3 regions of the Blastococcus sp. SYSU DS0669 genome follow, and region 1 is predicted to be linked to each of the others. Evidence: predicted binding sites of a transcription regulator. Region 1 holds the regulator's gene; each other region holds the start of a gene.
What was found. The regulator LexA, encoded in region 1, represses DNA repair genes until DNA is damaged. The targets are predictions, from matches to a motif close to TCGAACANNTGTTCGA.
Positions count from the first base shown of each region.

Region 2: ACI792_RS08350 (DUF222 domain-containing protein) is a predicted target of LexA. The motif match lies at 3,325-3,340, and genes of this name have one in related genera.
Region 3: ruvC (crossover junction endodeoxyribonuclease RuvC) is a predicted target of LexA. The motif match lies at 6,530-6,545, and genes of this name have one in related genera.

Region 1 covers NZ_JBJHAE010000013.1:46,958-57,268, reverse strand. Annotated here, with positions in the region: gene ACI792_RS13940 (vitamin B12-dependent ribonucleotide reductase) at 1-2,218, opposite strand, end outside; gene nrdR (transcriptional regulator NrdR) at 2,362-2,883, opposite strand; gene ACI792_RS13930 (hypothetical protein) at 3,344-4,084, opposite strand; gene ACI792_RS13925 (LysM peptidoglycan-binding domain-containing protein) at 4,195-4,440, opposite strand; gene lexA (transcriptional repressor LexA) at 4,895-5,659, shown strand; gene ACI792_RS13915 (enoyl-CoA hydratase/isomerase family protein) at 5,724-6,512, opposite strand; gene ACI792_RS13910 (ABC transporter permease) at 6,509-8,344, opposite strand; gene ACI792_RS13905 (extracellular solute-binding protein) at 8,397-9,452, opposite strand; gene ACI792_RS13900 (ABC transporter ATP-binding protein) at 9,554-10,311, opposite strand, start outside.
Region 2 covers NZ_JBJHAE010000005.1:206,287-216,597, reverse strand. Annotated here, with positions in the region: gene gatA (Asp-tRNA(Asn)/Glu-tRNA(Gln) amidotransferase subunit GatA) at 1-1,406, opposite strand, end outside; gene gatC (Asp-tRNA(Asn)/Glu-tRNA(Gln) amidotransferase subunit GatC) at 1,403-1,720, opposite strand; gene ACI792_RS08360 (ACT domain-containing protein) at 1,890-2,564, shown strand; gene ACI792_RS08355 (AAA family ATPase) at 2,569-3,093, shown strand; gene ACI792_RS08350 (DUF222 domain-containing protein) at 3,345-5,531, shown strand; gene ligA (NAD-dependent DNA ligase LigA) at 5,536-7,677, opposite strand; gene ACI792_RS08340 (methionine synthase) at 7,741-8,730, opposite strand; gene mnmA (tRNA 2-thiouridine(34) synthase MnmA) at 8,727-9,821, opposite strand; gene ACI792_RS08330 (cysteine desulfurase family protein) at 9,818-10,311, opposite strand, start outside.
Region 3 covers NZ_JBJHAE010000004.1:182,594-192,904, forward strand. Annotated here, with positions in the region: gene pgsA (phosphatidylinositol phosphate synthase) at 1-168, shown strand, start outside; gene ACI792_RS06935 (phosphatidylinositol mannoside acyltransferase) at 165-1,103, shown strand; gene ACI792_RS06940 (glycosyltransferase family 4 protein) at 1,103-2,314, shown strand; gene ACI792_RS06945 (hypothetical protein) at 2,326-2,877, shown strand; gene pdxS (pyridoxal 5'-phosphate synthase lyase subunit PdxS) at 2,926-3,834, shown strand; gene ACI792_RS06955 (heparan-alpha-glucosaminide N-acetyltransferase domain-containing protein) at 3,831-4,928, shown strand; gene pdxT (pyridoxal 5'-phosphate synthase glutaminase subunit PdxT) at 4,952-5,593, shown strand; gene ACI792_RS06965 (YebC/PmpR family DNA-binding transcriptional regulator) at 5,590-6,351, shown strand; gene ruvC (crossover junction endodeoxyribonuclease RuvC) at 6,563-7,132, shown strand; gene ruvA (Holliday junction branch migration protein RuvA) at 7,129-7,767, shown strand; gene ruvB (Holliday junction branch migration DNA helicase RuvB) at 7,841-8,965, shown strand; gene yajC (preprotein translocase subunit YajC) at 9,113-9,424, shown strand; gene secD (protein translocase subunit SecD) at 9,439-10,311, shown strand, end outside.

The sequences.
Region 1 (10,311 bases):
TGGGCAGGCGCTTGCGGACCGGGTGCGACAGCGCGGAGGAGGTCGTGGCCTCGACCTTGACCTCGTCCTTGGTCCCGTCGTTCTTGCCCTTGCCACCGGAGAGCGGCTGGCCGACCTTGCAGTTGTCGCGGTAGATCGCGAGCGCCTTCAGACCCATCTTCCAGCCCTGGAAGTAGATCGTCTCGACGTCCTCGACGGTCGCCGTCTCCGGCATGTTCACCGTCTTGCTGATCGCGCCGGAGATGAAGGGCTGGACGGCGGCCATCATGCGGACGTGGCCCATCGGGGAGATGGCCCGCTCGCCCATGGCGCAGTCGAACACCTCGTAGTGCTCCGGGCGCAGGCTGGGCGCGTCGACGACGTGGCCGTGCTCGGCGATGTACTCGACGATCGCCTCGATCTGCTCCTCCTGGTAGCCCAGGCTGCGCAGCGCCCGGGGCACCGTCTGGTTGACGATCTGCATGGAGCCGCCGCCGACCAGCTTCTTGAACTTGACCAGCGAGAAGTCCGGCTCGATGCCGGTCGTGTCGCAGTCCATCATGAAGCCGATCGTGCCGGTGGGGGCCAGCACCGAGGCCTGGGCGTTGCGCCAGCCGTTGTCGGCGCCGATCTCCAGGCACTCCTGCCATTGCTGGGTGGCGATCTTGAGCACGTCGGCGTCGTCGGCGCCGACCGGGCGGATGGCGTCGTTGGCCGCGGCGTGCTTGCGCATGACCCGGGCGTGGGCGTCGGCGTTGCGGGCGTAGCCCTCGTACGGGCCGACGATCCCGGCGAGCTCGGCCGAACGCCGGTAGGCGGTGCCGGTCATCAGCGAGGTGATCGCCGCGGCGAGCGTCTGGCCGCCGCGCGAGTCGTAGGCGTGGCCGGTCGCCATGAGCAGCGCGCCCAGGTTGGCGTAGCCGATGCCCAGCTGGCGGTAGGCCCGGGTCGTCTCACCGATCGGCTCGGTCGGGAAGTCTGCGAAGCAGATCGAGATGTCCATCGCGGTGATGACCAGCTCGACGGCCTTCACGAAGTTCTTGGCGTCGAACGTGCCGTCGTCCTTGAGGAACTTCATGAGGTTCAGCGACGCCAGGTTGCACGAGCTGTTGTCCAGGCTCATGTACTCCGAGCACGGGTTGGACGCGTTGATGCGGCCGGTCTCGGGGTTGGTGTGCCAGTCGTTGATCGTGTCGTCGTACTGGATGCCCGGGTCGGCGCACTCCCAGGCGGCCTGGGTGACCTTGCGGAACAGGGCCTTGGCGTCCACGGTCTCGATCACCGAGCCGTCGAGGCGGGCGCGCAGCCCGAACTCGTCGCCCTCCTCCACGGCGCGCATGAACTCGTCGGAGACGCGGACCGAGTTGTTGGCGTTCTGGTACTGGACGCTGGTGATGTCCTTGCCGCCGAGGTCCATGTCGTAACCGGCGTCGCGCAGCGCGCGGATCTTGTCCTCCTCGCGCGCCTTGGTCTCGATGAACTCCTCGATGTCGGGGTGGTCGATGTCGAGGACGACCATCTTCGCCGCGCGGCGGGTCGCGCCACCGGACTTGATGGTGCCCGCGGAGGCGTCGGCGCCGCGCATGAAGGACACCGGCCCGGAGGCGGTGCCACCGGAGGACAGCAGCTCCTTGGAGGAGCGGATCCGGGAGAGGTTCAGGCCGGCACCGGAGCCGCCCTTGAAGATCAGGCCCTCCTCGCGGTACCAGTTGAGGATCGAGTCCATCTCGTCGTCGACGGCGAGGATGAAGCAGGCGCTGACCTGCTGCGGGGCGCTCGTGCCCACGTTGAACCAGACGGGGCTGTTGAAGCTGAAGTACTGGTGCAGCAGCATCCAGGTCAGCTCGTGCTCGAAGATCTCGGCGTCGCCCTCGGTGGCGAAGTAGCCGTGCTCGCGGCCGGCCTCGGTGTAGGTGAGCACCACGCGGTCGATGAGCTGGCGCAGGCTGGTCTCGCGCTGCGCGGTGCCGACGGCGCCGCGGAAGTACTTCGTGGTGACGATGTTGGTGGCGTTGATGCTCCACTCGGCGGGGAACTCGACACCGCGCTGCTCGAAGTTGATCGAGCCGTCCCGCCAGTTGGTCATGACGACGTCGCGACGCTCCCAGGTCACCTCGTCGTAGGGGTGCACACCAGCGGTGGTGAAGACGCGCTTGATCTTGAGGCCCTTGCCCCGGCTGGGCGTCTTGGTGCTGCGGCGGGTGCGGGGGCCGGCCACGCGGTCGTCGGTGTCGGTCATGGTGTGGAGCTCTCCCTGGTCGTGTGTCGCGTGGTGCGTCGCGGGGTTGCGCGGTGGTGCTGCGCGGTGGCGGATCGGGGGCTGGGGAAGAGCCGCGATCGGTAACTGCTCGAACTGCTGTCTATCGGGTGGTACCGACACTTCTAGGTGCCGGCGCCGGTGCCGGTGGGGACCGGCTGCCGGGGCGCGGGCGGGCCCGTCTCCCCCGGTGACGAGGCGGGCTGCCGGGCCTTGAGCTCGGCGATCTCCCGTTCGAAGTCCGCCACCGAGGTGAAGGACCGGTAGACGCTGGCGAACCGCAGGTAGGCCACCTCGTCGAGCTCGCGGAGCGGGCCGAGGATGGCCAGGCCGACCTCGTGGCTAGGCACCTCCGCGGCGCCGGTGGCGCGGACGGCGTCCTCCACCTGCTGGGCGAGGAGCTTGAGCTGGTCCTCGTCGACGGGCCGGCCCTGGCAGGCCCGCCGGACGCCGGCGACCACCTTGCTGCGGTTGAACGGCTCGCTGACGCCGTTGCGCTTGACGACGGCGAGCACCGCTTCCTCGACGGTGGTGAACCGCCGCCCGCAGGCCGGGCACGAACGACGACGACGCGTGGTGGCGCCCTCGTCGGTCTCCCGGGAGTCGATGACCCGGCTGTCGGAGTTGTGGCAGAACGGGCAGCGCACGGTGGTTCACCTCCTCCGCCGGTGGGCCTGCCACGGGCCGCCTGTGGAGCCCCCTGGGGACATCCGGTGGATGCGACGGGGAGAACCTGAGGATCGGCCTGTGGACGGGCTTACAGCTCTGTAACTACTAGATGTGGGGGAACCCTAGGACGGCCCACGCAAGATGTGCAAGTGATCGTCGGCTCGGCGTGTTCCGCCCCGACACTGCCGTGCGCAGGCGGAACAGCGGGCCCCAGCCGTCACAGGCACACCGCGGCGACACGCCGGCGCGGGCCCCGCCGCGGCGGGCCGGCTGCACAGGGGTCGGTCGGCGCGAGGCGGGCAGGGAGCTCCGGCCGCCCGCGCCGGCGCGGGGGCGCAGCCGCCGGGCGCTCCGCCCGCACAACCGCGGACGCACGGCCGGACGCGGCGGGGCGCGCAACCGCGAGGGCCCGGCGCCGGTGCGCGCGCCACCTGCCGATCAGGCGCTGAGGGACCCGTCCACCCGGCGTCGGCGGGAGTGCGGGATCTGGTCGCTCAACCGCATGGGACGGGTCAGCAGCTCGGGCTCGGGACCGGCCGGCGGGGTCCAGTCGCGCCCGAGCGGTCGCAGCTCCACGGGCGGCGCGGAGCGCGCGGCCGGGATCACCCAGGCAGGCACACCCCCGTCCCGGACCGGGGCGGCGGACGCGGCCGGCGTGCCGCCGGCGACGAGGGGGGCGAGCTCGGCGTCGGCCGCCCGGTGCCGCCCGACGACCGGGCCCGGCGCGATGGCCGGTGCCCGGTGCCGACCGGACGGGTGCACGGGCACGGAGAAGGCGGTCGCCGCCCGGATCTCGTCGCCCTCGGGTGCGCGTCGGCGACCACCCGTGCGAGCCGGAGCCGACCGCTCGGGGCGGCTGTCGCGCACCCGAGGGAGGCTGGCGGTGGCCTCGGGGTCGGTCGAACGACCACCACCCGACCGGAGCGCCGGCTGCGCGGCCATCAGCTGCGTCCCGGGACGGGCGGACGCGGGTTCCGGGAGCCGCACGGTGTCCAGCGCCGTCCACATCGCCTGCTCGACCCCGTCGACCACGGTCCGCACCCGCATCTGGCACGCGCCGGAGTCGTCGTGCCGCCAACCCAGCAGCTCCCCCGCCCGCCAGGCACCCGCGTGCAGCACCTCGACGGCCTGGGGATGACGGGTGAACACGGCGGCGCGGTTCTCCATGACGCTCGACACGCGACGACCGTAAACGGACGACCAGCACTCAGCGTAAACGTCCCCATACGCAGGGTTGACGAAGTCGCCGATCCGCATTGTGAACGTCTCGCGTGGTGCAGGGGCACCCGTCAGGGCAACAGCAGCACCTGACCAGGGGTGATCTGTGCGGTGTCGAGCCGGTTCAGCTGCCGGATGTCGACGATGACGTCCCGCACGTCCCGCCCCTCGGCCACCGCGCCGGCGATGGACCACAGGGTGTCGCCCGGCTCGACGATGACCTGGGTCGTCCCCATCAGCTGGAGCCCGCCGTCTGCCTCACCCAGCACCGCACCGGCCAGGGGCACCAGGGCGAGGCCGAGCAGCAGAACGGCCACCGCCACCGCCCGGCGCCCACGCGCGGTCAGCCGCAGCGGCGGCGACGGAGCGGCTCTCCTGCTACCGGGGGCCGTCCGCACGACGGTCAGGCGCCGCCCGGGCTCTCCCACCCGGGGCGCGACGGCCGCCGAGTAGGACGTCGGTGGCGGCAGCACCCGGAGGTGCCGGGCGGGCCGGGCCCCGGCGCCCGCCTCACCTCCACCGACCGGCGACCCGCCGGAAACCCGCAGCGCAGCGCCGCCGTCCATGTCTCCCACCCTCCCGACCGACGCGAGCCGGTCCGAACACACGTTCGATTCGAACGTCTGTCCGATGTCTACCGGACAGGACCGACAGAAGCGATGCGACACGGGAAACTTTCGAACACGTGTTTGAACTGGGCGCCGATCGGCGCTACGGTTCCACCCGACGACGACGGTCGAGCGCTGCACGGGCAGCCGGCGAGGAGGAGACGTGGCGGACTCGAAGGGGACCTCCGGCGCCGGTCGCGGCACCAGGGCAACGGCCCGGGAGGCTGACGGTTCCGCGTCGGTGCGGGCGTTCCCCGACCGCACGGCGGACGGCGACGGCCTCACCCAGCGGCAGCGCCGGGTCCTCGAGGTGATCCGCGACTCGATCGACCGCCGTGGGTACCCACCCTCGGTCCGCGAGATCGGCGAGGCGGTGGGCCTGTCCTCGGCGTCCTCGGTCGCGCACCAGCTGTCGGTCCTGCAGAAGAAGGGGTGGCTGCGGCGCGATCCGAACCGTCCGCGCGCCCTCGACGTCCGGCTCCCCGGCGACGCCGCCCGCGGGGTGGTCGCGCACACCGAGCCGCCGGTGGTCGGTGACGGCATGGAGGCGTCGGCGCCCACCTACGTCCCGCTCGTCGGGCGGATCGCTGCCGGTGGCCCCGTCCTGGCCGAGCAGGCGGTGGAGGACGTCTTCCCCCTGCCGCGCGAGCTGGTCGGCGAGGGCACGGTCTTCATGCTCAAGGTGGCCGGCGACTCAATGGTCGAGGCGGCGATCTGCGACGGCGACTGGGTCGTCGTCCGCCAGCAGCCGACCGCCGAGAACGGCGAGATCGTCGCCGCGATGATCGACGGCGAGGCGACGGTCAAGACCTACAAGCGGCGCGACGGCCACGTCTGGCTGCTGCCGCACAACCCGGCGTACGAGCCCATCCCGGGCGACGAGGCGACCATCCTCGGCCGGGTCGTGAGCGTTCTCCGACGGGTCTGAGCCGCTGACGTCGACGGCCGGCCGGGTTCTCCTCCCGACCGGCCATCGACGTCAGCGGGGTCGATCAGCGCCGCTGGTAGTCGCCGTCCCGCTTCTCGAAGAACGCCCGCAGCGCCTCCTGGTGGTCATCGGTGCGGAACATCTCCAGGAAGCGCTTGGTCTGCAGCGCCTGACCCTGCGCGAAGTCCATCTCGAACGCCCCGGTGACGGCCTCCTTGGTCGCCTCCACCGACAACGGCGCGCGGGTGGCGATGCGCTGAGCTTTCGCGAGCGCCGCGGGCATGAGGTCACCGGGCTCGTGCACCTCCGTGACCAGTCCCCAGTTGAGCGCCTGCTGGGCCGTGTAGCGGGCGCCGGTCAGCAGGATCTCCTTGGCCGGGCCGAGCCCGATGACGCGCGGCAGACGCCAGAAGCTGACGATGAGGCCCACGTTGACGCCGGCGGCCACGAAGAACGCCTCCGTCGATGCGATGCGGATGTCACAGCAGAGCGAGAACTCCAGGCCGCCGCCGATCGTGGCCCCGTTGATGGCGGCGATCACGGGTGCCCGGAAGTTCTGCACGCCGTTGAGCACCCGGCTGAACTCGGCGAGGTAGTCGGTCAGCTGCTCGTCGCTCATGGACTGGTCCTCGCCCAGGTGGGCCCCGGCGGTGAATGCGCGCCCCTCGCCGGTGATCACCAGGCAGCGGACGTTCTCGTCGGCGTCCAGGATGTCCAGCGCCCTCATGAACGACCGCCGGCTCTCCCAGCTGAACGTGTTCGACGGAGGGCTGTCCAGCGTGAGGACGGCGATGTGCGGCGTCTCGTAGCGCAGGTGCACGCCGGTGCCGACATCAGTGGTGGTCTCGGTCATGCTGCTTCCTCCGGGGGTGTGTTGAGTGCGACGGACGGCTCGCGGCGGGACCGCCGGGTGGGCTCGCCGGGTCTGCGGTCGAGCAGGCGCATGGCGATCACGGTCACGACGATGTTGATCAGCAGGATCACCACGGAGAGGGCGCCGACCCGCTGGTACAGCGACTCGCTCGCCAGGTTGTAGAGCACCGTGGCGACGGTCGGGTTCGCGCCGGTGTAGAGGAACACCGACATCTCCAGCTCCCGGAACAGGAGCACGAAGTTGAGCAGGCCCGCCGCCAGGAGCGACGGCCGCAGCAGCGGCACGGTGATCCGCCGCCAGGTGCGCGCCCAGGAGGCCCCCAGGCTGCGCGATGCCTCCTCCACCTCGGCCCCGATCTGGCCCATCCCGGCGTGGACGTAGGCGAACGTCAGTGGCAGGGCGCTGCCCGTGTAGGCGATCAGCAGGATCGTCAGCGTCCCGCCCAACCCGAACGGCTGGGCCGCGTAGGCGATGATCAGCCCGATACCGAGGACCGCACCCGGGAAGGCGAGCGGCGCGGCCATCGCGCCCACGATCACCGCGTTGCTGCGCGCCTTGGTGCGGTGCACCAACCACGAGGCGAGCAGCGCCACGGCCAGGGCCAGCACCGTGCCGCCGACGGCCAGCACGAAGCTGTTGCCCATGGCCGCGGCGATGAGGGGCCGGCCGAAGACCTCCTCGTAGTTGCCGGTCAGGGTGAAGTTGTCCCACCCGAGCGGGCGCCCCAGGGCCTTGCGGAACGATGTCACCAGCAGCATGCCGAACGGCAGGACCAGGCTCAGCACCACGACGGCCACGCAGAACGCCACCGCCGCGTAGCGACCGGCGCCCAGGTGCGTCACGTCCTGCCGGCCCGGCTTGCCTCCGATGACGGTGAACTTCCGGCCGCCCACGATCTTGCGCTGGATCAGCAGCAGCGCCGCGATGATGACGAGGATCGGCACGGAGATCACCGCCGCCACCTCGATCCGCGGCGGGAACTGCATGAGGCTCAGCAGCACGGTGGGGATCGTCTGGAACCCGGTCGGCGCGCCCAGGATCGCCACGGGACCGAAGATGATCGCCGAGGAGACGAACACCAGGATCGAGCCGGCGATCAGGGCAGGCGCGATGACCGGGAACGTCACCGTCCGCAGCACCCGCCAGCGCGACGCGCCGAGGCTGGCCGCGGCCTGCTCCAAGGCGGGGTCGATGCCTTCGAGGGCCGCCGAGACGGGCAGGAAGACCAGCGGGTAGAGGAACAGGGAGAGCACGAAGATGATCCCCCACGGCGTGAAGATGTTGAACGGCGACTCCTCGAGCCCGAACAGCGACATGAGCGCCGTGTTCAGCACGCCGTTGCGCGGCCCCAGGAGCAGCACCCAGCCCAGTGCGGCGATGAAGCTCGGCGCCGCGAACGTCAGGACGGCGCTCCCGCGGAAGAACCGGCGCATCGGCATGTCCGTGCGCACGGTGAACCAGGCCAGCGGCAGCCCGATCAGGAGACTCCCGAGCACCGTGCCGCACGCGATCCATACCGAGTTGCGGATCGCCTCCAGCAACTGGGGCTCGGAAGCCAGCAGCGCGTAGTTCGACAGGGTGAGGCCGCCGTCGTCCGCCACGAAGCTCTGCCCGAAGACCTGCGCGATCGGGTAGCCGACCAGGATCAGCAGCGCCAGCACCCACACGATGCGCATGGCGCGCTCGAACCCGGTCGACCGGCGGCGGCGCGGCGCCCGTGCAGGGGGCGGGCCCCCGGCGGTGCCGGACGCCGACCGCTCGCGCGGATCGGCGCCCGGCGCCGTGGGGGTCGCGGAGCGGCTCAGCGCCACGTCCCGCTCCGCCTGCGCGAGCCGGCGGTTGCGCCGACCCGACCCGCCGCGCTCACCGGCTGAACAGTTCGGCGAAGCGTGCCACCACCTGGTCTCCCCGGGCGGCGATCTCCTCCAGATCGGCGGGGAGGAGCGTGGCGTCGGAGAGGTCGGCACCCTCGGCCGGCTGCGGCGCGCCCTCGAGCACGCTGCGCCCGCCGAGCTCGACCAGCGCGTTCTGGTAGTCCTCGCTGAGCTGGTACTGCAGCAGGAGCTTCGCTGCGTTGGGCCGGGGTGCGTCGGCGAGCATGGCCAGCTCGCTGGTGAAGGTCGGCACGCCGTCCTCCATGAACGCGATGGCCAGCGGCTCGCCCTCGTCGGCAGCGCTGATCACCGCGGACTCGATCGCGGGGACGCCGATGTCCGCCTCGCCGGTCAGCACGAGCTGAGCCAGGGCCAGGCTGCTGTCGGTGACGATCACCTCCCGCTCGGCCAGCTGCTGGAGCCATTCCTCGCCGTACAGCCCGGTGAGCGTGGTGTAGTAGGCGAGGGCGGTGCCCGACGCTCCCGGGTCGGAGCTCACGATGGTGCCCTCGGCCGAGGAGGCGAACTCCTCCCACGTGGTGGGCAGATCGGCGGGATCGGTGCTGGCGTCGTTGTACATGATGCCGAGCGGCACGAGGCTGTACGGCACCTGCGGGTTGTCGGGGTTGTCGAGGCCCTCGATGATCTCGTCGGCGTTCGGGATGTCGGCGTCGACGATGATGCCCTCGTCGGCCCACTGCTGGAGCGTGTCCGGGTCGGTCAGGCTGACCACGTCGGCGTTGAGCGAACCGCTGGCGAGCTCCGCGGAGATGGAGTTGGCGACCGCGCCGGAGTCCTCGCGGGTGAACGTCACCTCGACGTCGAAGAGCTCCTGCATCCGCTGCTGGAGGAGCTCGACCCCGGGGCGGGTGTGCCCGCCGGCGTAGATGACGACGCCGCCCTCCTCCTGGGCGGCGGCGATGAGGTCCTCGCTGATGCCCTCGACCCCGGCTGCTCCACCGCCGCTCCCCTCACCGCCCTCCGCTGCCGGCTCGGAGCCGTTGCCGCACCCGGCGAGGAGGACGGCGGACAGGGGGAGCGCCAACAGGGCGTTCCTGCGACGGGTGGTGTGACGAGTCGACACGGTGCCTCTTCTCGGACGGCGGTGCGGGGCGGGTGGACGGACGGCGGTGCGGGAGATCCCGGTCATGCGGCGGACCGCCGGGCCGGAGCTGGGGCGGGCGTGGCGCCCTCGGTCGTCGAGGGACCCGGGTGGTCGTCGCGGCCCGGGGCGGGGGCGGCCGGGCCGTCGCTGACGATGGCCACCGCGGCGCCGTCCACCTGCACGACGACGTCCTGACCGGCGTCGAACCGGCCCAGGCCGGGGCCCGTGGCCTTCAGCGGCTCGGCGAGCCCGGGCAGATCGACGGCGTACTGCACGTGGTCTCCGAAGAACAGCGCCTCGCTGACCCGCGCGACCCCGGCTGCGCCGGCGTTGCCGGCGACGAGCCGGAGGTCGACCGGCCGGATCGACACGGAGACCTGGTCGCCCGCACGCACCACCACGTCCGCCGGGTGGGGCGCGGTCACCGTGATCCCGGCAGGGAGCCGGAGGGGCACGCCGTCCGAGGAGGGCGGACCGCACACGGTGGCGGTCAGCAGGTTCGTCGCACCCAGCGCCCGCGCGACGAAGCCCGTCCGCGGTCGCCGGTAGACCTCCTCCGGCGGGCCGACCTGCACCACGCGACCGGAGTGCATGACCACCAGCCGGTCAGCCAGCGAGAGCGCCTCCGCCTGGTCGTGGGTGACGTAGACCATGGTGACGCCGAGCGACCGGTGGATCCGCTTGATCTCCGAGCGCATCTCCTCTCGCAACCGGGTGTCCAGGTTGGACAACGGCTCGTCGAGCAGCAGCAGGGCGGGGTCGTTGACCAGCGCGCGGGCGAGGGCGACCCGTTGCTGCT
Region 2 (10,311 bases), on a different contig from region 1:
ATGATCTGGAAGCCGACGGGCAGCCCCTCGGAGAGGCCGCACGGCACCGAGATCGCCGGGACGCCCGCGAGGCTCGCCGGCAGCGTGCAGAGGTCGGCGGCGTACATGGAGATCGGGTCGTCCACGCGGGCGCCGATCGACCAGGCGACCGTGGGGCTGGTCGGGCTGACCAGCACGTCGACGTCGTCCCAGGCGGAGGTGAACGCACGCGTGATGAGCGTGCGGACCTTCTGCGCCTGCCCGTAGTAGGCGTCGTAGTAGCCGCTGGACAGCGCGTAGGTGCCGAGGATGATGCGGCGCTTGACCTCGGGACCGAAGCCCTGCTCCCGGGTCAGCGCCATGACCTCGTCGAGGTCGCGGCTGCCGTCGTCGCCGACCCGCACGCCGTACCGGACGCCGTCGAAGCGGGCCAGGTTGGACGACGCCTCGCTCGGCGCGATCAGGTAGTACGCCGGCAGGGCCAGGTCGAAGGCGGGGCAGGAGACCTGCCGGACCTCGGCGCCCATGCCTTCGAGCAGGGCGACCGCCTCGGCGACGCGCGCCAGGACACCGGGGTCGTACCCGTCGGTGTGGCCGTCCCCGCCGAGCTCGGTGACGACGCCGACCCGCAGGCCGGACAGGTCGCCCCCGGCGCCGCGGCGAGCGGCCTCGGCGAGCACGGGCACCGGCGCGTCGATGCTGGTGGAGTCCAGCGGGTCGTGCCCGGCGATGGCCTCGTGCAGCAGCGCGGCGTCCAGGACCGTCCGCGTCATGGGGCCGGCCTGGTCGAGGCTGGAGGAGAAGGCGATGAGCCCGTACCGGGAGACCGACCCGTAGGTGGGCTTGTGGCCGACCAGCCCGGTGACGGCGGCCGGCTGGCGGATCGACCCGCCGGTGTCGGTGCCGATGGCCCACGGGGCGAGGCCGGCGGCGACCGCGGCCGAGGAGCCGCCCGAGGAGCCGCCCGGGATGCGGTCGGTGTCCCAGGGGTTGCGGGTGACCCGGTAGGCCGAGTTCTCGGTGGAGGAGCCCATCGCGAACTCGTCCATGTTGGTCTTGCCGAGCAGCACCGTGCCGGCGGCCTTCAGCCGGGCGGCCAGGGTGGCGTCGTACGGCGGTCGCCAGCCCTCGAGGATGCGCGAGCCGCTGGTGGTGGGCACGCCCTCGGTGACGACGACGTCCTTGAGCGCGAGCGGGACGCCGGCCAGCGGGCCGAGCTCGGCGCCGGCCGCGCGGGCGTCATCGACGGCGCCGGCGGACTCAAGCGCGGCGTCGGCGTCGACGTGCAGGTAGGCGCCGATCGTGGCGTCCTGGGCCTCGATCCGGTCGAGGTAGGCGCGCGTCACCTCCACGGAGCTGAGGTCGCCCGACTGAAGCGCCTCGATGAGCGCGGCGGCGCTGGTGGTGGTGAGGTCGGTGGCGGTCACGCCTCCTCCCCCAGGATGCGCGGGACCCGGAAGCGGTCGTCCTCCGCGGCCGGGGCCCCGGCGAGGACGACGTCGCGGGGCAGGCTGGGCCGGGCGACGTCGGGGCGCATGACGTTGGTCATCGGCACCGCGTGCGTGGTCGGCGGCACGTCGGCGACGTCGGCCTTGCCGACCTGCGCGACGGCGTCCAGCACGGCGGCGAGCTGACCGGCGAAGAGGTCCAGCTCCTCGTCGCTCACCGCGAGCCGGGAGAGGTGGGCGAGGTGCGCCACCTCGTCACGGGTCAGTTGGCCCTTCGGGGAGGGGGTGCTCATGCTGCGGTGGAACTCCACTTCGGCAGTGCCCGGCGGCCCGCTCTCGGACCGGGACGTGACCGGGTCACTGTACGTGCAGCCCTCCCGGCGCTGGTCAGCGTGAGAGGCTGCCCCCGACCGCGATCGACGGAGATCGGCCCGAACCGGCGAGCACTCCCCCGGAGGAACCGTGTCCTATCTCCTGCGCCTCGTCGTGCCCGACCGCCCCGGCGTCCTCGGGGCCGTGGCCACGGCGCTCGGCACGGCGGGGATCGACATCGTGTCGCTGGACGTGCTGGAACGGGGCAACGGCATCGCGGTCGACGACGTCGTCGTGGACCTGCCCGGTGACCGGCTGCCCGACAGCCTGATCACCGCGGCCCAGACCGTGCCCGGGGTGCAGGTGGAGTCGCTGCGCCCTTTCGCCGGGCCGCTGGACACCCACCGGGAGCTCGACCTGCTGGACGCGCTGGCGCGCGGTGACCGGCCGCCGACCGAGCTGCTCACCGACTCGCTCCCCCGCGTGTTCCACAGCGGCTGGGCGGTGGTCCTCGACGACTCCGGCCAGCCCGCCCCCCTGGCCGAGCGGGCGGTGCTCGCCGCGTCGGACGCCGCGCCCGCCTTCCTCGGACTGACCCTGCCGTGGCTGCCGCTGGCGGGGCCGCGGCTGCTGCCCAGCGACGAGCCGTGGCTGCCCGAGCGGTGGCAGGAGATGGCCATCGAGATGATGGCGGTGCCCTACGGCGCCGGCCGGGCGATCGTGCTCGGGCGCTCCGGCGGCCCGGCCTTCCGCCGGTCCGAGCTCCTCCGCCTGGCCCACGTCACCGGCATCGCGACGACGGTCGCCCACCTCCCGCCGGCCTGAGACGGTGCTCGTCGTCGTCTCGGGGCTGCCCGGCACGGGGAAGACCGCGGTCGCTGCCGCACTGGCCACCCGGTCGGGGTGGGTCCACCTGTCCGTCGATCCGATCGAGGACGCGCTCTTGGGCGCAGGGCTGCCGCGCTCCTGGGAGACCGGGGTGGCTGCGTACGAGGCAGCGCGGGTCGTGGCCGAGCAGAACCTCGCGCTCGGGAGATCCGTGGTGGTGGATGCGGTCGACGACAGCGAGCCGGCCCGCGACACGTGGCGGGCCGCGTCGGCCCACGCCGGGGCCGACCTCGCGTTCGTGCTGCTGACGCTCCGTGACGAGGTCGAGCACCGCCGACGACTGGAGAGCCGTCGTCGGGGCCTGGCGCACGTAGCCGAGCCCTCCTGGGCGGAGGTGCGTGCACGGGCGGCGGCGTACGCGCCCTGGGCGGAGGCTGCGGTCCTGCGCATGGACGCGGCGCGACCGGTCGACGAGCTGGCGAGCGAACTGCTGGACCGGCTCGCCGGCGGGTGGGAGGTGGGCTGACGGGCACGCCGGCCGGCCGCACATGCACGCCCGGGTCGACCGGCCGCAGCGGACTTCCACCCACCGCGTCGACGCCTCCTGCCGAGGTCACGCCGGGCCTGACCGGCGTCGCCCCACGGGCGCGCGAACCGGACCCGGGCGGCCCGGTGAAGCCGATGCCGAGTCCCTCTCGAGGCCGGGCGCGCTGCTGAACTGCGCGTTCGCAGGAGAACCAGTTGCTGCCATGCCTGTTCGAACGTATGATCGAATGCGTGGCGGAGGTGGCGGAACGGGAGATGGCGGCGTTCCCCGTCGGGCCCGTCGCTCCTGCGGCCGGGTGGGCCACCGGTCCGCTGGGCACCGTCCAGGCTGCCGACCGCGAGATCGCCCGCCACACCGCTCTCCGCGCCCGGGCGGTGGCCGAGTTCGCCACCACCCGTCCCGCGTCGGCCGATCGCCCGGCCGGTCAGGCCGGGGCGATGAGCGAGGCACGTCGGGCCGCCCGGCCGGAGGTGCTGGCCGAGGTCAGCGAGTGGGCGGCGCAGGAACTCGTGGTGGCGCTGTCCCTCTCCGCCCAGGCCGCCGAGCAGCTGCTCGCCCGGTCGCTGACGCTGGTGCACCGGCTCCCCGCGACGTTGGCCGCGCTGGAGCGCGGGGAGATCCACCCGGGGCACCTGTGGCCGATGCTCGAGCGGGTGGCGCCCATCGCCGACGCGGCGCGGCGAGCCGCCGTGGAGCGCGATCTGCTCGCGTGGATGTCCGGCCGGGTGACCACCCCGGCGCAGCTCGGCGCCAAGGCTCGCCGCCTCGGTCTGGCCCGGGACGCGCGCGACGAGGCCGCCCGGCTGGCCGCGTCGCTGCGGGAACGGGGTATCTCGATCCGCTCCGACCGGCGCGAGGGCATGGCCTCCTTCGGCGCTCTCCTCACGGTGCCCGAGGCCCAGGCGCTGCTCGACGCGCTGAGCCGGTACGCCGATGCGCTCGACGAGCCGGAGGACCGCAGGACCCGCGGCCAGAGGATGGCCGACTGCCTGCTCGACCTGGTCCTGCGGCCGGAGGAGAACGACCTCCCCGCCGTCCAGGCGCAGCTGACCGTGGTGGCCGGGGTGCGGTCCCTCCTCGGGGGCGATCAGCCCGGTGAGATCGGCAACGAGCCGGTACCCGCCGAAGTGGTCCGCGCCCTCGCCCGCGCCCTGGGCCTGCTACCCGCAGCGGAACGCCGGGCCGACGATCAGCCGCGGGACGCCGGCGCCACCGACGTCTGGCCGGACGACCTCTGCCCCACGGACTCCTGGCCGGACGACTTCGGTTCCACCGGCGCCTGGCCGCTGGACACCTGGCCCAGGGAGTGGCGAGAGGCCGACGAGCGGTGGTGGGCGGAGGTCGAGGCCCGCGCCCTCCGAGGTGAGTGGGGCGGGGAGGACTACACCCCGGAGGACGAGCTGCTCCGCCGGTGGGCCGAGGAGGCACCCGTCGAGGCCTGGCTGGAGCGCGTCGGTGCTTTCGCCGACCCGGCGCCGCCCTCCGACCCCGATCCCGGCTCCGGCTCAGGACGCGGCCCCGATCTCAGCCCCGGTTCCGAACGTGACCCCGATGCCAGCCGGGGTTCGGGATGCGACCCCGATGCCAGCCGGGATTCAGGACACGGCTCCGACGTCCAACCTGGAACAGCACCCGACCAGCGGCCCGCGACATGCCCAGCGCCCACGACGGAGGACGACGACAGCGGCGGATCCGCTCGCTGGGCGACCGCCCACGGGTCGATGCAAGCTGCCGCGGATGCGCTGCTGGGCCTGGATCGGGCGATCGGTCACGCCCGACGGATGGTCGTCGACGCCCAGCGGGCCGACCGTGCGGACGAGGCCACCTGGCTCCGCAGCGCCCCTGGGCGGGTCACCGGTGCGCCGAGCGACCTGGACGCGTGCGCCGCGGCCGGGGAGTCCCGCCGGGCGGCCCTCGCCGCACTTCTCGACGTGAGCGGCGGCGGCACGCTGGTCGACCGGCCGCGCATCGCGGTGGTCGACGAACTCTCCGGCGCCCTGCTCGCGCTGACCGACAGCCGTGAGCTCCGCCGCCTGGCCCGCTGCGACGACGCCGCCTGCCGCCGCGCGCCGGCCCGCTGCACGCACGACCTCACCGGCCGCCCGGGGCTCGGCCCACCCGGCCCGACCGACGGGTACCGCCCCGGCGCCGCCCTCGACCGGTACGTCCGTGCCCGCGACCGTCGCTGCCGCTTCCCCGGCTGCCGCAGGCGCGTGCGGCTCGGCGGGGAGCTGGACCACGACCGTCCCTGGCCCGAGGGGCCCACCAGCGCGCAGAACCTCGTCGGCTTCTGCACCGGTCACCACCGCGGCAAGCACCAGGCGCCCGGTTGGCGGCACGAGTTGGCGCCCGACGGCCGACTCACCGTGACCGCCCCGACCGGCCTGGTCGCGACGACCACTCCCCCACCGTTCTGAGCGGCTACTCCTCGGTGCCGTCACCGATCGTCGCGACCTCGCGGGCGGCGTCCGGGCCCTGCTCGAGCAGCACGCGGAAGCCGTCGTCGTCCAGGATCGGCGCTTTCACCTGCACGGCCTTGTCGTACTTGCTGCCCGGGTCGGCGCCGACGACCACGAAGCCGGTCTTCTTCGACACCGAACCCGTCACCTTGCCGCCGCGCTCCTGGATCGCCGCGATCGCCTGGTCGCGGCTGAAGTCGCGCAGCGAGCCGGTGACCACGACGGTGACCCCGGTGAGCGGGCCCGGGCCGGCGTCCTCGCCCGCATCGGCCAGCGAGACACCGGCCTGCCGCCACTTCTGGACCACCTCGCGGTGCCAGTCGACGGCGAACCAGTCGCGGATCGACGCCGCGATCGTCGGCCCGACGCCGTCGGCGGCAGCGAGCTCCTCCTCCGTCGCGGCCATGATGCGGTCCATCGACCGGAAGTCACGCGCCAGCGCCTGGGCGGCGGTCGGGCCCACGTGCCGGATGGAGAGGGCGACCAGCACCCGCCAGAGCGGGACGTCCTTCCGGGTCTGCAGGTTGGTCAGCAGCTTGCGCCCGTTGGCCGACAGGGCGCCGTCCTTCTTCGTGAAGAACGCGCTGCGGCACAGCGCCTCCTCGTCGAGGAAGAAGAGGTCGCCCTCGTCCTGGAGCAGACCGCTCTGCAGCAGCGCGATCGCCGCCTCGTAGCCGAGGTTCTCGATGTCGAAGGCGCCGCGACCGGCCACGTGGAAGACCCGCTCCCGCAGCTGTGCGGGGCAGGACCGGGCGTTGGGGCAGCGGATGTCGGCGTCGCCCTCCTTCTCCGGTCGCAGCTCGGTGCCGCACTCGGGGCAGTGGGTCGGCATGACGAACTCGCGCTCGTCGCCCGTGCGGGCCGCCACCACCGGGCCGAGCACCTCGGGGATCACGTCGCCGGCCTTGCGGATGACGACGGTGTCCCCGATCAGCACGCCCTTCCGCTTCACCTCGCTGGCGTTGTGCAGGGTGGCCAGCTGCACGGTGGAGCCCGCGACCTTGACCGGCTCCATGAAGGCGAACGGCGTCACCCGGCCGGTGCGCCCCACGTTGACCCGGATGTCGACGAGCTTCGTCGTCGCCTCCTCCGGCGGGTACTTGAAGGCGATGGCCCACCGTGGCGCCCGGGAGGTCGAGCCCAGCCGCCGCTGCAGCGCCACCTGGTCCACCTTCACCACGACGCCGTCGATCTCGTGCCCCACCGAGTGGCGCTGCTCGCGGTAGCGCTCGATGTAGGCCCGCACGCCCTCCAGGTCGGGCACGACCTCGAAGCGGTCGCTCACCGGCAGCCCCAGCGCCCGCAGCCCGTCGTAGGCCGCCGACTGGCGCTCGGGCTCGAACCCCCTCCGGGCACCCAGGCCGTGCACCACCAGCCGGAGGGGCCGCGAGGCGGTGACCTTCGGGTCCTTCTGGCGCAGCGAGCCCGCCGCGGCGTTTCGCGGGTTGGCGAACGGCGGCCGCCCCTGCTCGACCATGGCGGCGTTCACGTCGGCGAACGCCGCCACCGGGAAGTAGATCTCGCCCCGGACCTCGAGCAGCTCGGGGACGTCATCGCCGGTGAGCTGCTGCGGGACGTCGCGCATCGTGCGGACGTTGGCGGTGACGTCCTCGCCGGTGACGCCGTCGCCCCGCGTGGCGGCCCGCACCAGGCGGCCCTGCTCGTAGACCAGGTCGACGGCGACCCCGTCCACCTTCAGCTCGCAGAGGTAGCTCCCCCCGGCCGCGCCCTCCCGCTCGGCCCGCGCCGCCCAGGCCGACAGCTCGTCGCTGGTGAAGGCGTTGTCCAGGCTCTGCATCCGCTCGAGGTGCTGGACCGGCGCGAAGGTGGCGGTGAACCCGCCGTTGACCTTCTGGCTCGGCGAGTCGGGCGTGACCAGCGCCGGGTGCGCGGCCTCCAGTGCCTTGAGCTCACCCATCAGCTCGTCGTACTGGCCGTCGCTGATGAGCGGCTCGTCGCGCACGTAGTAGGCGAACGCGTACCGGTCCAGCTCCTCGGAGAGGTCGCGGTGCCGGGTGCGCACGTCGTCGGGGACCTCGGTGAGGTCCTCGCGGTCGGCCACCGGGGTGACGGACGGTTCGACGAGGTCGGCGTCGGTGCTCACGGTCGAACGGTATCCGGCGGCTACGACGGTCAACCGGCGCTCACCCGGTCGGGGCCGGGCGCCTCACTCCGGGAGCAGGTACTTCGCGGCCTCGCGCACCTGGCGCATCGCGGCCCGGGCGTAGGACGGCGTCGCCCCCGCCAGACCGCAGGCGGGGGTGAGGGTCACCGCCTCGGGCAGCCGGTCGGCGGTGAAGCCGAGCTCGCGCCACCACGCCTGCACCCGCGACGCCGTCGCCTCCGGGGCCGGGAGCGCGGCGTCGGTGCCGGGGACGACACCGGGCAGCAGGTGCACCCCCGCGTCGACCGCCTCCCCCACCGCGTCGAGGTCCTGGACCAGGCCGAGGTCGAAGGAGAGCCCCGCCGCACCGGCGGCACGGAACAGCCCCAGCGGCGTGCGCGGCGCGCAGCAGTGCACGACCACCGGTCCGGGCAGCGCCCGCACGACGGCCGCGAGCTCCTGCTCGACGACGTCCTCGGCGACCGCCGGCAGCTTCCCGAACCCGCTCACGGTCGGCAGCGCGCCCTGCAGGACGGCGGGGACCGAGGGCTCGTCGAGCTGCACCACGATCCGCGCCCCGGGGAGCCGTGCCTGCACGGCCGCCACGTGCGCGGCGAGCCCCTCGGCCAGCGACTGCCCCAGATCGCGGCGGGCTCCCGGGTCCACGACCGCACGGTCGCCCCGGGCGCGCTCCAGCCCGGCGGCGAGGGTCCACGGGCCGGTGGCCTGCACCTTGAACGGTCCCGTCCAGTCGGCGGCGACGTCGTGCACGGCATCGAGGTCGCGGGCGAGGAACTCCTCGGCCCGCTGCTGGTCGATCCCCGGCCGCGGGACGAGCCGCCAGCCCGCCGGGGTGAGGTCGACGGCGAGGTCGACCAGCAGGGCGGCGCTGCGCCCGAGCATGTCCGCACCCGCCCCGCGACCGGGGAGCTCGGGCAGGTGCGCGAACCCCGGCAGCTCGCCGACCACGGTGCGGACCGCCTCCGCCGGCTCGGTGCCCGGCAACGACCCGACGCCGCAGGCGGGGCCCCAGAGAACCCCGGCGTCACTCATGCGGGCATCCCGGCACGGTCGCCGGTGGCCCGGACCGCGGCCTGCCCGAGCACCAGGTCACCGCGCTCCGGGTCGGGGGTGTAGAGCACGGCGGACTGGCCGGCGGCCACCCCGCGCTGCTCCTCCTCGAGCAGGATGTGCAGCCCACCGGCGTCGTCGCCGGTCACCTCGCACGGCACCGGGGTGCCGTGCGCCCGCAGCTGCACCTCCGCCCGGAGCGGCAGCTCCGGCGCCGCCCGGGTCCAGGTGGGAGCCGCGGTGACGACGCGGTCCACGCCGGCGAGGTCGGCGGTGCCGATGGTCACCGTCCGGGTCACCGGCTGGATGCCCAGCACGTAGCGGGGCCGCGAGTCCCCGGCGCTGACCCCGAGACCGCGGCGCTGGCCGACGGTGAAGCCGTAGGTGCCCTCGTGCTCGCCGACGGTCGCGCCGGTTGCGGCGTCGACCACCGGTCCCGGGCGGCTGCCCAGCCGGCGGGCCAGGAAGCCGCGGGTGTCGCCGTCCGGGATGAAGCAGATGTCGTGCGAGTCGGGCTTCGTGGCGACGGCGAACCCGCGCTCGGCGGCGATCTCCCGCACCCGCTCCTTGGTCATGCCGCCCAGCGGGAACACCGCCGCGGCCAGCTGCTGCGCGGTGAGCACGCCGAGCACGTAGGACTGGTCCTTGGCGGCGTCGACGGAGCGGCGCAGCTCGCCGCCGGCCAGGCGCGCGTGGTGCCCCGTGACCACCGCGTCGAAGCCCAGCCCGACGGCCCGGTCGAGGACGGCGGAGAACTTGATCTTCTCGTTGCAGCGCAGGCACGGGTTGGGTGTGCGGCCGGCCGCGTACTCGGCGACGAAGTCCTCGACGACGTCCTCGGTGAACCGGTCCGCCATGTCCCAGACGTAGAAGGGGATGCCGAGCTCGTCGGCCACCCGCCGGGCGTCGTGGGAGTCCTCGACGCTGCAGCACCCGCGGGAGCCGCTGCGCAGCGTCTGCCGGTTCTGCGAGAGCGCGAGGTGGACGCCGGTGACGTCGTGCCCGGCGTCGACGGCGAGGGCCGCGGCCACGGCGGAGTCGACTCCCCCGCTCATGGCGGCCAGCACCCTCATCGGCGCCCCGTCCCGGCCCGCCGGGCCCGCTCGACCACCGGTGCCACCACGCCGAGCAGCGCGTCGACGTCGGCGTCGGTGCTGGTGTGCCCGAGGCTGAAGCGCAGCGAGCTGCGGGCCCGGTCGGGGTCGGCGCCCACCGCGAGCAGCACGTGGCTGGGGCGGGCCACCCCGGCGCTGCACGCCGATCCGGTCGAGCACTCGATGCCGCGGGCGTCCAGCAGCATGAGGAGCGCGTCGCCCTCGGCGCCGGGGAAGGAGAGGTGGGCGTTGCCGGGCAACCGGCCGGGCCCAGAGCGGACGACGTCGTCGAGCGGGGCGCCGTTGAGCTGGGCATCGGGCACCTGCTCCACGACCCCGGCCACCAGCCGGTCGCGCAGCCGCGCCAGCTCGGCGGCCCGCTCGACGCGGCCCCGCACCGCCGCGGCCGCCGCGACCGCCAGCCCGACGATGGCGGCGACGTCCAGGGTGCCGGAGCGGACGTCGCGCT
Region 3 (10,311 bases), on a different contig from region 1:
ACCGAGCGGCTGATCCTCGTGCTGACCGGCACCGGGTTCACCGGGCTGGGCATCCCGTACGCCGTGCACGTCGCGCTCTGGGTGCTCCTGGCCGGCAGCGCGGTGACGGTGGCCCAGCGCGTCCTGGCGGTGAAGCGGGCCGCCGACGGCCGGCGGATCACGCCGTGACCGGCGCCCGGGCGCGGCTGGCCGGGCGGCTGTCCGACGCGGGCTACGCGGCGGGCTGGCGGGCGGTGCGGATGCTGCCGGAGCCGGCCGCGCGTGGGCTGTTCGACCGGGCCGGGGACTGGGCCGCCGCGCGCGACGGCAGGGGTGTCCGCCAGCTGCGGGCCAACCTGCGCGTGGTCACCGGCGACCGGCTGACCGACGCCGAGCTCGACGAGCTGACCCGCCGGGCGATGCGCTCCTACGCCCGCTACTGGCAGGAGGCGTTCCGGCTGCCGACGCTGACCGCGGAGCGGATCCGCCGAGACAGCGACGTCCCCGGGATCGAGCACATCGCCCGCGCCCGCGCCGAGGGGCGCGGGGTCGTCGTGGCGCTGCCGCACAGCGGCAACTGGGACGCCGCCGGCGCCTGGTTCACCGACTGGCTGGACGGGCCGTTCATGACGGTCGCCGAGCGGCTGCGCCCCGAGTCCCTCTACCGGCGCTTCCTCGACTACCGCGAGTCCCTGGGCTTCCGGGTGGTGCCGCTCACCGGCGGGGAGCGGCCGAGCTCGGAGGTGCTGCGCGGGTGGCTCGCCGGCGGCGGCGTCGCCTGCCTGCTGGTCGACCGGAACCTCGGCGCCGGCGGGGTCCCGGTGACGTTCTTCGGGCGGGCGGCCACCGTGCCCGGTGGGGCGGCGCTGCTCGCCGACCGCACGAACGCCGCGCTGATCCCGGCCGTCTGCCAGTTCACGCCGTCCGGGTGGCGGATGTGCGTGCACCCGGAGGTGCCGGTGCGGGGTCCCGGCCGGCTCGCCGACCGGGTGACGACGGCGATGCAGCGGGTCGCCGACGTGTTCGCCGCCGGTATCGCCGAGCGCCCCGAGGACTGGCACGTGCTCGGCCGGATCTGGCCCGACGTCCCGCCCGACCCGCCCCGCTCGGAGGCGACCGCCTGATGCGCATCGGCCTGGTCTCCCCCTACCGGTGGGACGTCCCCGGCGGCGTCCAGTACCACGTGCGCGACCTGGCCGGAACGCTGCGCGGCATGGGTCACCACGTCGAGGTGCTCACCCCCGCGCAGCACGAGGAGTCGATCACCGACCCCTTCCTCACCTTCGCCGGCCGCACCGTCCCGGTCCCGTACAACGGCTCGATGGCCAGCCTGCAGTTCGGGCCGGTGTCGGCCGCGCGGGTGCGCCGCTGGCTGCGCGAGGGGCGTTTCGACGTCGTCCACGTGCACGAGCCGTCGTCGCCGTCGGTGTCCCTCCTGGTGTGCATGATCGCCCGGGGGCCGATCGTGGCGACGTTCCACACGGCCACCACCCGGTCCAAGGTGCTCGCCGTCCTCGGGCCGATGGTCCGTCCCTGGCTCGAGCGCATCGCCGGGCGGATCGCCGTCTCCGACTTCGCCCGCCGGGTGCAGGTCGAGCACCTGGGCGGGGACGCGGTGATCATCCCCAACGGCGTGCACGTCGGGTTCTTCGCCGAGGGGCCCACGCTGACCGGGCGCCCGCGGGGCGACGGCCCGCCGACGGTCGGCTTCGTGGGGCGCTTCGACGAGCCGCGCAAGGGCCTGCCGGTGCTGCTCGAGGCCATGCGCACCGTCGTGCGGGCGCACCCGGGCGCGCGCCTTCTCATCGCCGGCCGCGGGGACGCCGACCAGCTGTGGTCGATGGTCGGCACCGATCTCCGACCGCACGTGACGCTGCTGGGGGAGGTGTCGGAGGCGGACAAGGCGGCGATGCTGCGCAGCGTCGACGTCTACTGCGCGCCGAACCTGCTCGGCGAGTCCTTCGGCGTGATCCTCATCGAGGCGATGGCCGCGGGGGCGCCGGTCGTCGCCAGCGACCTCGACGCCTTCGTCCGGGTGCTGGACGACGGCGCGGCCGGCGTGGTGGTGCGCCGGGACGACCCCGGCGCCCTCGGGCGGGCGCTGTCGGACCTGCTCGCCGACCCCGGGCGGCGCGCCGAGCTGGCCGCGCGCGGCTCGCGGGTGGCCGCGGCGTACGACTGGCAGGTGCTCGCCCGGCGCATCCTCGCGGTCTACGAGACGGTGCTCCCGCCCGGTGGCGGCGTGGTGACCGCCGCGCCCGAGCACGACTTCCCCGGGGTCCCCCCGACCGGTACCGCGGCCGGACGTCCCCGCATCCGGCGCCCGCGCCGCTAGCCTCGGGGACCGTGACGCCCCAGGACTGGCTGCTGCTCGCCGCCGGAGTGCTCCTGCTCCTGGTGGCCTGGACCGGGTGGACCCTCACCCGGTTGCGGCGGCTGTCCGCGCGGGTCGACCGGGCGTGGGCGACGCTGGACGCCCAGCTGCAGCGCCGCGCTCGCCTGGCCGAGGAGCTGGCCCGCGAGCACCCCGCCGCCCTGCGGCACGACGTCCGCGTCCGGCTGGCCGCCGTCGCCGCCGAGGCACGGGGCGCCCGCGGCGCGGGAGACCGGGAGCTGGTGGAGAACGCGCTCGGCCACCAGCTGCGCGAGCTCCCGCCCGACCTGCCCGGCGTCGCCGCCGCGCTGCGCGGCGACCTGGCGGGCACCCAGACCCGGGTCGCCCTCGCCCGCCGCTTCTACAACGACGCCGTCCGCGACACCCGCGAGCTGCGCGGCCGCCGCTCCTGCCGGTGGGCGGGGCTGCACCGGTCCCGCCCGCTGCCGCGCTACTTCGACATCGACGACCGGCTGGCCGAGGTGGGGGCGGGCGCCGACGCGGCCGTCCGCCGCTCGGCCTGACCGCCGTATGGTGAGGCGCCCCATCAGCCCACCCCGAGGCGGACACACGTGACCACGCACCCCGAGCCCGCCGGCGGCCGGACCGGCACCGACCGCGTGAAGCGCGGCATGGCCGAGCAGCTCAAGGGGGGCGTCATCATGGACGTCGTCACCCCCGAGCAGGCCCGCATCGCCGAGGACGCCGGCGCCGTCGCGGTCATGGCCCTCGAGCGGGTGCCCGCCGACATCCGCGCCCAGGGCGGGATCGCGCGGATGAGCGATCCCGACATGGTGCAGGGCATCATCGACGCCGTCTCCATCCCCGTGATGGCCAAGGCCCGCATCGGCCACTTCGTCGAGGCCCAGGTGCTGCAGGCCCTCGGCGTCGACTACATCGACGAGTCCGAGGTGCTGACCCCCGCGGACGAGGCGCACCACATCGACAAGCACGCGTTCACCGTGCCGTTCGTCTGCGGCGCCACCGACCTCGGCGAGGCGCTGCGGCGCATCTCCGAGGGTGCGGCGATGATCCGCTCCAAGGGCGAGGCCGGCACCGGCAACGTCGTCGAGGCCACCCGGCACATGCGGGCGCTGCGCGCCGGCATCCGGAAGCTGGCGACCCTGGACGAGACCGAGCTGTTCGTGGCGGCCAAGGAGCTCCGCGCCCCGCACGACCTGGTGGTCGAGGTGGCTCGGCTCGGCAAGCTCCCCGTCGTCCTCTTCACCGCGGGCGGCATCGCCACCCCCGCCGACGCGGCGATGATGATGCAGCTCGGCGCCGAGGGCGTGTTCGTCGGCTCGGGCATCTTCAAGTCCGGCGACCCGGTGCAGCGGGCGGCGGCGATCGTCCAGGCCACCACCTTCTTCGACGACCCGGACGTGATCGCCAAGGTCTCCCGGGGCCTCGGCGAGCCGATGGTCGGCATCAACGTCGCGACGCTCCCGGAGAGCGAGCGGTACGCCACCCGCGGCTGGTGACCGTGGACGTCCAGCGGCGCATCGCCGGGCTGGACGTCGCGCGCGGGCTCGCCGTGCTCGGCATGTTCGCCGCCCACCTGCGGGTGGGCGGCGAGTTCGGGCCGGACCCGCGGACCTGGACGGCGGTCGTCGACGGCCGCTCGTCGATCCTCTTCGCGACCCTGGCCGGCATCTCGGTCGCACTGCTCTCCGGGCGCAGCCGGCCCCCCGAGGGGCCGGTGCTGTCCCGGGTGCGCGTGCGGATCGCCGTCCGCGCGCTGTGGGTCTTCGCGATCGGACTGGCGCTGCAGGAGCTGGACACCTTCGTCGCGGTGATCCTGGGTGTCTACGGGGTCCTCTTCCTGATGGTGCTGCCCTTCCTGCGCTGGCCGGTCCGCCGGCTGCTGGTGACCGCGGGCCTCGTCGCCGTCGTCGCCCCGCCGGTGCTCGTCGTCCTCGGCCAGGTGCTGACCACGATCGGTTCGGCGCAGGCGCTGGGACCCTCGCTGCTGGTCACCGGCTACTACCCGGCGCTGCTCTGGATCGCATTCGTCCTGGTCGGCCTGGCGGTGGGGCGGCTGGACCTCTCCTCCGGGGCGGTGCGTGCGCGGCTGGCGGCCGCGGGCGCGGTCGCCGCGGTCGTGGGCTACGGCGGGGGCTGGGCGAGCTCGGAGCTCCTGGCCGGCGGCGTGCCATCCGCCGGCCCGGAGACCGGCTTCACCGTCCCGGGCGTCTTCGACGCCCGCTGGCTGACCGGCGCAGAGGCGCACAGCGGGACGACGTTCGAGGTGGTCGGCTCCACCGGCTTCGCCGTCCTCGTGGTGGTGGGCTGCCTGCTGGCGGCCGAGCGGCTGCCGCGGGTGACCGACCCCGTCGCGGCGGTGGGGGCGCTGGCGCTCAGCGTCTACGCGGCCCACCTCCTGGCGATCCGGGTGCTGATGGACGTCGTCCCCGGCCGCGTGCAGGGCGCGGGCACGTGGCTCGGGTTCGCCGCGGCCGCGCTGGCCGGTGCCTGGATCTGGCGGCGCACCGTCGGCCGCGGCCCGCTGGAGTGGCTGCTCACCTGGACGTCGAGCCGGGCGGCCGGCCTCGCCCCGTCGGCGCCGGCGGTCTGAGCCACGCCGTAGCGTGGGCGGCCGTGTCCACCGGCCCCGCCCGCCCCGTCGTCGGGGTCCTGGCCCTCCAGGGCGACGTGCGCGAGCACCTCGCCGCGCTGCGTGCCGAGGGCGCCGACGCCCTGCCTGTGCGCCGCCCGGAGGAGCTCGCCGGCGTCGACGGGATCGTCGTCCCCGGCGGGGAGTCGACGACCATGGCCAAGCTGGCCGCCCGGTGGGGCCTGCTGGCGCCGCTGCGGGACGCCGTCCGTGCCGGGCTGCCGGCCTACGGCAGCTGCGCGGGCATGATCCTGCTCGCCGACCGGCTGGTCGGGGCGCCCCCCGGCCAGGAGACGGTCGGCGGGCTCGACGTGACGGTCCGCCGCAACGCCTTCGGCCGCCAGGTCGACTCCTTCGAGACCCGCGTCGAGCTGGACGGCGTCGACGGTGGGCCGCTGCACGCCGTCTTCATCCGGGCGCCGTGGGTCGAGGAGGCCGGGCCGGGGGTGCACGTCCTCGGCCGGGTCGTCGGGGGAGCGGCCGACGGTAGGATCGTCGCGGTCCGCCAGGGGGACGTCGTGGCGACCAGCTTCCACCCCGAGCTGACCGGGGACCGCCGGGTGCACGCGCTGTTCGTCGACATCGTGCGCCGTCACCTGGCCGACGCAGAGAGGGGAGAGCCGTGAGCGGCCACTCCAAGTGGGCGACGACCAAGCACAAGAAGGCCGGGATCGACGCCAAGCGCGGCAAGCTGTTCGCCAAGCTCATCAAGAACATCGAGGTCGCGGCCCGCACCGGCGGCGGCGACCCGGCCGGCAACCCGACGCTCTACGACGCCATCCAGAAGGCGAAGAAGAGCTCGGTGCCCAACGACAACATCGACCGGGCGGTCAAGCGCGGCGCCGGTCTCGAGGCCGGCGGCGTCGACTACCAGGGCATCACCTACGAGGGCTACGCCGCCGGCGGTGTCGCCGTCCTCGTCGAGTGCCTGACCGACAACAAGAACCGCTCGGCCATGGAGGTCCGCACCGCCATGACCCGCAACGGCGGGTCCATGGCCGACCCCGGCTCGGTCTCCTACCTCTTCTCCCGCAAGGGCGTGGTGACGGTGCCGAAGTCCGGTGACGTCGACGAGGACACCGTGCTCATGGCGGTGCTCGACGCCGGCGCCGAGGAGGTGCGCGACCTCGGCGACACCCTCGAGGTGCTCTGCGAGCCCACCGACCTGGTCGCCGTCCGCACCGCGCTGCAGGACGCGGGCATCGACTACGACTCCGCCGAGGCCGGCTTCCAGCCCAGCGTCCAGGTGGAGCTCGACGCCGAGGGGGCCGCCAAGGTGTTCCGGCTGATCGACGCGCTCGAGGACTGCGACGACGTGCAGAACGTCTACGCCAACTACGACGTGCCCGACGAGGTCATGGAGCAGGTCGCGGCGGACGCTTAGGCCCCCTCGCAGGGGCCCGGCGCGAGTATGCGAGTGCTGGGGGGTGAGGGGGGGGTCCTTCTACCCGGTGCCCCCCACGACTCGCTCCGCTCGCCGCGGGTCCCTGCACCGCGGCCGGTTCCAGTACGTCGCCAGGGCGTGTTGGCGGGGTTCGGTCGGGGAGGCCGGTTAGCCTCGGTCGAACACCAGTTCGGCTGACGGGAGCGTGACCATGCGGGTGCTCGGCATAGACCCGGGCCTCACCCGGTGCGGGTGGGGAGTGGTCGACGGGCGCCCCGGGACGCGACCGACGGCGGTCGGGGTCGGGGTCGTCCGCACGCTCGCGGAGCTCGACCTGGAGCTGCGGCTGCTCGAGCTGCACACCGCCGTCACGGCGCTGCTGCGCGAGCACCGCCCTGACGTGGTGGCCATCGAGCGGGTGTTCACCCAGAACAACAAGGGCACCGCCACGGGGACGGCGCAGGCAGCCGGGGTCGCCGCGCTCGCCGCGGCCCAGGCCGACCGCCCGGTCGCCTGGCACACGCCCAGCGAGGTCAAGGCGGCCATCTCCGGCAACGGCCGCGCGGACAAGGAGCAGGTCACCCTCATGGTCACCCGGGTCCTCGGGCTCGCCGCCGCCCCGAAGCCGGCCGACGCCGCCGACGCCCTCGCGCTCGCGGTCTGCCACGCCTGGCGCGGCCCGGCCCAGCAGCGGCTGCGCACCGCCGCGCTGGCCGGCGGGATCGGCGCGCCGGTGCGCAGCACCACGCTGCCGCGGTGGACGGGGGTGGCGGCGCGATGATCGCCAGCGTCAGCGGCCGGGTCGCCGCGGTATCCCCGGACGGCGCCGTCGTCGAGGTGGGCGGCATCGGCCTCGCGGTGCAGTGCACCCCCGGCACCATCGCCCGCCTGCAGGTGGGGGAGTCCGCCCGGCTGGCGACCAGCCTCGTCGTGCGCGAGGACAGCCTCACCCTCTACGGCTTCGCCGACGACGACGAGCGCCAGCTGTTCGAGCTGCTGCAGACCGCCAACGGCGTCGGCCCCCGGCTCGCGCAGGCGGTGCTGGCGATCCACCCGCCGCGCGAGGTGCGCCGGGCGGTGTCGATGGCGGACGTCAAGGCGCTGATGCAGGTGCCGGGCATCGGCAAGAAGGGCGCCGAGCGGCTGATCCTGGAGCTGCGCGACCGGCTGGGGTCCACGACCACCGACACCTCGCTGGACGCGCCCGCCCCTGTCGGGCTGCCGTCCGTGACGCCGGTGGCGCCCTGGCGGGACCAGCTCACCAGCGCGCTGGTCGGCCTGGGCTGGAGCGGCAAGGAGGCCGAGACGGCGGTGACCCAGCTCGCCCCGGTGGCCGACGAGCAGGTCGCCGCGACCGGGAGCGTGGAGGTCGCGGTGCTGCTCCGACGGGCGCTCCAGCTGCTGGGTAGGACGTGAGCGAGCTTGCGAGCGAACCGATGAGCAGAGCAGCGCCGCTCACGCGGGCGACGAGCGCCAGCGAGGAGGACGCGTGAGCGCCCCGTTCGACCGGTCGCTGACCGGTGACCTCGCCGCCGACGCGACGCCGGAGTGGACGGTGTCGCCGCAGGCCGGCGAGGAGGAGCGGGTCGTCGAGTCCGCGCTCCGGCCGCACTCGCTGCACGACTTCATCGGCCAGCCGAAGGTCGCCCGCCAGCTGGCCCTGGTCCTCGAGGGGGCCAAGCGGCGTGGGCGCACCCCGGACCACGTGCTCCTGTCGGGGCCACCCGGGCTCGGCAAGACGAGCCTGGCGCTGATCATCGGCTCCGAGCTCGGCACCTCGGTGAAGATCACCAGTGGTCCGGCGATCGAGCGGTCGGGCGACCTGGCGGCGATGCTGTCCAACCTGGCGCCCGGCGACGTCCTGTTCATCGACGAGATCCACCGCATCGCCCGGCCCGCCGAGGAGCTGCTCTACATGGCGATGGAGGACTTCCGCGTCGACGTCGTCGTCGGCAAGGGGCCCGGGGCGACGGCGATCCCGCTGGAGATCAACCCGTTCACCCTCGTCGGGGCCACCACCCGGGCCGGGCTGCTCACCGGGCCGCTGCGCGACCGGTTCGGCTTCGTCGGGCAGATGGAGTTCTACGAGCCGGCCGAGCTGCAGCGGGTGCTCGCCCGCAGCGCCGACCTGCTCGGCGTCGAGCTCACCGACGAAGGTTCCGCCGAGATCGCCGGGCGCTCCCGCGGGACACCGCGCATCGCCAACCGGCTGCTGCGCCGGGTGCGCGACTACGCCGAGGTGGAGGCCGACGGCCGCGTCACCCGCGAGGTCGCCGAGGCCGCGCTCGCGCTGTACGACGTCGACCACCTCGGGCTGGACCGGCTGGACCGCGCCGTCCTCGAGGCGCTGGTGGGCAAGTTCGGGGGCGGGCCGGTCGGCGTCGCCACCCTCGCGGTGGCCGTCGGGGAGGAGCCGCACACCGTCGAGGAGGTCTGCGAGCCCTTTCTCGTGCGGGCCGGTCTGCTGGCGCGCACCCCCCGCGGACGGGTCGCCACCGAGGCCGCCTGGGAGCACCTGGGCCGGCCGGTGCCGCGCGGCGGCGTCCCCCTCGGGCGGGTCACCGCCGACCCACCGGTACCGGGGTCGTCGTCAGAGACCCTCTTCGACGCCTAGACTCCCGGACGCTGGCGCGCAACTCGCAGGCCGGGCCGTGCGCGTCCCGCCTGGTAGCCGCGCGTACGGCAACCGATGCACCCGAGCGGTCCCGTCCCGGGCCGCACCACCGCGAGGCACCCGTCGCGGAAGAGAGGCACACCTGTCGTGGAGTACTTCCCGCTGATCATGCTGGCCCTGCTGGCCGTCGTGCTGTTCGTGCTGCCCGCGCGGCAGCGCAAGCGCATGCAGGAGCAGCAGGCCGCGCTGCAGGCCTCCCTCGCGATCGGCACCCCGGTCATGACCACCAGCGGCATGCACGGCACCGTCGCCGCGCTGGGGGACACCACCCTGGACCTGGAGATCTCGCCCGGCGTGGTCGTCACCTTCGCCCGGCAGGCGATCCTCGAGGTGCGCCGCCCGGCCGGTGCCACGCCGTCCGACGGGGACACCGCGCGCCCCGCCGACGGCACCGTCTGACCCGGAGGAGCTCCGTGGCCAACCGCACCCTCCCGGCGGGGCGCTACTTCGGCGCGTTCGCGCTGATCGTCGCCCTGCTCTACGGGCTGGTGTTCTTCACCGGGGACACCCGCACGCCGCAGCTCGGGCTCGACCTGCGCGGCGGCACCACGGTGACCCTGACCGCGCGCACCCCCGACGGTCAGGCGCCGGCCCAGGAGGACCTGGAGCTGGCCCGCCGGATCATCGAGCAGCGCGTCAACGGCCTCGGCGTCGCCGAGGCCGAGGTGGTCACCGAGGGCGACAGCAACATCGTCATCTCCGTCCCCGGTGACGACGGCGAGCAGGCCCGTGAGCTCGGCGCCACCGCGCAGCTCCGCTTCCGCCCGGTGGTCCAGGGCCCCGCCCCCGCCGTCCCGGCCGAGGAGGGCACCGGCACCGAGGAGGGCACCGGCACCGAGGAGGGTGCCGACGCCGAGACCGCCGACGGCGGCGCGGCCGGCGACGACGCCGAGGCGCCCGCCGAGGACCCGGCGACCGGGGACGGCGCGGTCGCGGACCCGTCCCTGCCCGACCCGGACGCGCCCGCCGTGACCCAGGAGGAGGCGGCGGCCGAGTTCGCCACCCTCACCTGCGAGGCGGAGAACGTCACCGGCGAGGTGACCCGGCCCCAGGACTTCGTGGCCGCCTGCAGCGAGGACGGCGCGGTCAAGTACCTGCTCGGCCCCACGATCATCGAGGGCACGCAGATCGACGACGCCACCGCGGGGACCGAGCCGGGGACCGGCGAGTGGGTCGTGCTGCTGGACTTCCAGGCCCAGGGCCTGGACACGTGGGCCGCCTACACCACGGCCAACGTCGGCTCGCCGGTCGCCTTCACGCTCGACGGGCGGGTCATCTCCGCGCCG